One region of the Levilactobacillus sp. FUA 3915 genome, then DNA from elsewhere that is predicted to be linked to it. Evidence: riboswitches for the same ligand, from Rfam matches in the RefSeq annotation. Region 1 holds a riboswitch; the other holds the start of a gene.
What was found. A riboswitch is a leader RNA that binds a small molecule or an ion and turns the genes downstream of it on or off. The one in region 1 is predicted to bind lysine.
Positions count from the first base shown of each region.

Region 2: another riboswitch for lysine. It lies ahead of ACEPST_RS09980 (amino acid permease); the one in region 1 lies ahead of lysA (diaminopimelate decarboxylase).

Region 1 is NZ_CP168704.1:3,020,635-3,023,039, reverse strand. Features, by position in the region: gene ACEPST_RS14005 (aspartate kinase) at 1-614, opposite strand, end outside; lysine riboswitch at 790-972, shown strand; gene lysA (diaminopimelate decarboxylase) at 1,061-2,362, shown strand.
Region 2 is NZ_CP168704.1:2,157,141-2,159,545, reverse strand. Features, by position in the region: gene ACEPST_RS09980 (amino acid permease) at 26-1,537, opposite strand; lysine riboswitch at 1,657-1,839, opposite strand; gene ACEPST_RS09975 (GNAT family N-acetyltransferase) at 1,900-2,405, opposite strand, start outside.

The DNA.
Region 1 (2,405 bases):
ATGTCCCCACTCGGGCTGTAGCCGAAGAAGCCAGGGAACACGATGCGGGCCCCACTTAGTGAAAGATGACTCAAATTAAGATAAGTTTCGTCCAAGACATCCGCGTTATTGGGCTCACCATCGACCAAGAAACCGGCGTCACGCGGGTCTAAAAATTTCGCGGGGATGCCCTGTTCGTTTAATACGGCCGCCAGCAAAATGGCGTTGAGCAATTCGCCGTGGGCTTTGAAAGCCGCCATCAGGTGGTCGTCGTCCTTAAAATCTGTTGTGGCTAAAGCGCCAAGCTTGTGGGTGATGGTCTGGAGCGTTGCGGCCGGTAACGCAAAGTGATCACTGATGTCCTGGTAGCGATTCGTAATCTGGGCGACCGTGGCTGAAAAGTCCTGTTGCGCCAGGACCTGCTGGGCGTATTGGATCAACAGATCGGTCACTTTGACGTCCGTTTTAGCCCGTTTGCCGGGGGCCGAGGTCACTTTGACGTCCGTTTTAGCCCGTTTGCCGGGGGCCGAGGTCACGATGACCTGACGCTCCGGGTCCGCTCGAATAATGTTAACGACCTTATCAAATTGTTCGCCGGTGGCCAGTGAACTACCACCAAACTTAACGACTTTCACAAAAATCACCTCAAAGTTAGTTTGAAACTCACATTTATTTTTAATGGCAACTTTAGCAGTTTTCCGGATTAAATCAAGCGAAACTTTCTGAATCCAGTTTGTAAAGTTAGAAAACATTGTGAATTTGCGTCAGAAGCCTTGACGAATTATGAGAATTGCTTTAATCTAATACCAACATCAAATAAGAGGTTGCAACCAACATCAGTACGCAAGGGAGTCCCTGAATGGACTAGGAGCTTGTGGAAAGGGGCGGTTGCCGAAGCGTCAGTCAATTCAGTGGCTGATTAGCTGGGACGTGGTTTGAATAAAACCCGGACTGTCGTAGCAAAAATGTCTGCTACGGGGCGCTTACGACGAATACGATGCAGAATGCAAATTTCTGGGATCTCTTTGTTTGTAAGCAAAGAGATCCTTTTTTTGTCCCGTAACGAAAGGGTGGTTGAGAGATGATTAGTCGTGATTTACAAGCCAATGAACAAGGACATCTGTTGTTAGGTGGGGTGGATGCCACGCAACTCGCACGAGACTTCGGCACGCCATTAGTGGTTTACGATGTCGGCAACATTCGCCAACAGATTCAGGACTTCCGTGAAAGCTTTGACCAGAGCGGGCTTCGTTATCAAATTAGTTATGCCAGCAAGGCCTTCGCAACCGTGGCCATGTATCAGGTCATTAAGGAAGAGGGCCTGCACGCCGACGTCGTATCCGGCGGCGAGCTGTATACCGCGTTACAAGCCGGGTTCCCGGCCGAGCGTTTCAGCTTCCACGGCAATAACAAATCGGTGGCCGAACTGACCATGGCCGTGGACCACGGCGTTGGCGTCATCATCCTGGACAATTTCCACGAGATTCAGTTGCTCAAGGAAGTCCTCGCCGTCAAAGGGGCTAGCGTCAACGTGATGTTGCGGCTGACACCGGGCATTTCCGCCCACACCCACCGCTACACGCAAACCGGTCAGGTCGATAGCAAATTTGGCTTCGACGTTGCCTCCGGACAAGCCACCCGGGCCCTGCAGGAAGTCCTGGCGGTGCCACAGATGCACCTGATCGGGATTCACGCCCACATCGGCTCGCAGATCTTTGGAGTCGCCGGCTTTGAAATGCTGGTCCAAAAGTTGGTCAGCATTGCCGCCGAGTGGCGCGATGATTTCGACTTCGTGCCGCAAATCTTGAACCTCGGCGGTGGCTTTGGCATTACGTACACGGCGGCCGACGAAGCCATTGGCCCGGATGTGTTCATTCAACACATCGCCGCCACCCTGAAGGCCAGTGCAGCGGAAGCGAACTTAGACCTCCCCGAGATTTGGATCGAACCGGGTCGGTCCATCGTGGGTCCCGCCGGCTACAACCTCTACACGGTCGGGTCGCGCAAGGATATTCCCAACCTGACCTCCTACCTGAGTGTCGATGGGGGGATGGGCGATAACATTCGACCAGCTTTGTACCAGGCACAATACGAGGCGGTGGTGGCTAACAAGCTCAACGCCCCACAACAGGAAACCGTCCATCTGGCCGGAAAATACTGTGAGTCCGGCGACATTCTCGTCGACCAAGCCAAGCTGCCCCGCACGGAACCCGGCGATTTGATTGCCATGCTGGACACCGGTGCTTACGGTTACTCGATGGCGTCCAACTACAACCGCAACCCGCGGCCCGCGGTCGTCTTCGTTGAAAATGGCCAGGCTAAGGTCGTGGTTCGCCGCGAGACCTTTGCGGATCTGACACGGTTGGATGAGAGCTATTTATAAACCGATGAATTTAGAAAATGAGACGCATAGCTGAATCGGCCAG
Region 2 (2,405 bases), 860 kb from region 1:
TCGTGTGCCCACACTAATTTCTAGTTTAATCGTTTGAAGTAGCATCCGCCTTAACTTCCTTTAACGTGCCTTCCTTATGAACGGGGGCAACGTCAACTTCGCTCAGCGGAATCAACTTGGTGTGCTTCTTAATCTTGTAGCCAATGTACAGGACTAAGACCAATGGCACACTGATATAGGTGACTAAGACTTGTTCCCAGTTACCTGAGAAGAAGGATTGTGGGTCCTGCCCAACAATCACAGCCACACAGAGAATCAACGCCAGGATGGGTCCAATTGGGAACCACTTTGCGTGATAGCTCAGTTCGGACAGCTTGTGTCCTTGCTTGATGAATGCTCGACGGAACCGGTAATGTGACAGCGCAATCCCGAACCAAGCGATGAACCCGGTCAACCCACTAGCGGCAACCAGCCACATGTAGATTTGCGGACCCGCAATACTACTGATAAAGGTCAAGGCAGCAACAATGGTCGTGGCGAACAAGGCAGGATAAGGAATCCCGTTCTTCCCAGTCTTTTCGAACAATTGTGGGGCGTAGCCTTCCTTAGACAGGGAGTACAGCATCCGCGTGGAAGCGTACATCCCCGAGTTGGCAGCGGAAATTACGGACGTTAAGATAACAGCGTTCATCACACTAGCGGCAGCGGCCAAGCCGGCACGCTGGAAGACCAACGTGAAAGGACTGATGGCGATGTCGGTTGCGGAAGAACCTAACAGATCCTTACTGGTGTAAGGTAATACGGCGGCAATCACAAAAATAGCTAAAATGTAGAATAAGATAATCCGCCAGAATACGGAATTGATGGCCTTGGGAACACTGTGTGCTGGATCTTCAGATTCACCAGCGGTAATCCCAACCAATTCAGTTCCTTGGAACGAGAACCCAGCAACCACGAAGACACTCAGGATTGCGGGGAAGCCCCCAACGAATGGGGCCTTCTTGTACGTGAAGTTTTCCAAGCCAGTGGCGTGACCACCCATGATTCCCACGATGGTCATTAACCCAACGGCTAAGAAGACGAAGATGGTGACAACCTTGATCAAGGACATCCAGAATTCCGTTTCACCAAAGGCTTGGACGGCCAAGGCGTTGATCAGGAAGACGATGCCTAACGCAATGGCACTCCAGATCCAGCTTGGGACCCCGGGTAACCAAAACTTCATGACCAGTGCGGCAGTTGAAATATCAACGGCAACCGTAATGGCCCAGTTGAACCAGTAGTTCCAGCCCATGGCAAACCCTAAGGCTGGATCAACGTACTTGGCTGAGTAAGCAGCGAACGAGCCAGAGATTGGCATGTTCGTGGCCATTTCACCCAAGCTGGTCATCAGGAAGTACACCATCAGACCCATGGCAACGTAAGCCACCAGCGCACCACCAGGCCCGGCCGTTGAAATAGCCGACCCACTGGCGACGAATAACCCGGTCCCAATACAGCCACCTAACGCGATCATTGAGACGTGACGTGTCTTGAGGCCCCGCTTGACCTGATCAGAGGCCCCGCTGGTTGTTGCGTTTGTCATACTTTGTTCCATAAATGTTTCCTCCTTCTTATTTTAGAAGGACTTCCTCGAAACGACCCAGTGAACTAAAAAATCTCCTTCGCAATAAAAGCCCGCGAAAGAGATTGGAAAATTCATTATTCCAAGTCAATATCGTTGAAAGCGCCCCGCAACCCCTATTCGGCTGCGACAGTCCCTGATTTATTCAACCAGGACCCAACCTACACGCTATGTCCTCACGTGCAGGTTTCGGCGACCGCCCCTTTTGCTTTCCGTCTGCGATGTTGACCCATCTCAGGAAAGCGACTCTTGTTGGTCGCACCTCTTCTATTCGATACTCTGTAGTATACGCATCCCTACCAAATATTGCAAGATGAAATTTCGATTAGAATGCATTATTTTTCTACTGGTTGCAGCGTCAACCGATACAAAGCCTGTGGGGCCACGGGTTCACCCGTGATGCTGGGCCCGACAAAATGGTCCAAGACCAGCTGAAAGCCTAACTTTTCTAAGACCCGGGCCGACCGGTGATTGCTGAGGTAGCAGGTTGCCCAGACGGTCTGTGGCTGCTGACTCGCCTGCCGGACCAGTTGCAGACTGCCGTCCAAGGCTTCGGGCATGATGCCCTGCCCCCAGTCGATGGGGTCCAGGAAATACCCCAGGTCATACTCACCTGTGCTTGGCTCACCCGCGTCCCCGGTGTGCTGATAAAATAAAATCGTCCCCATGAAGCGGCGCGTCGCCTTGTCTTCTATGGTAAACGCAAAGGGACTTTGGCGGTCGGCCGCCAACCACCGTTTAACCTGTTCCGGGTCCGCATCGGCGGGTGACCCGTTCGCCGCGGCCACGGCCGGCAGCGTCAACAGGCGTTGATACCCCGGGAAGTCACTCTCAGTCAGCG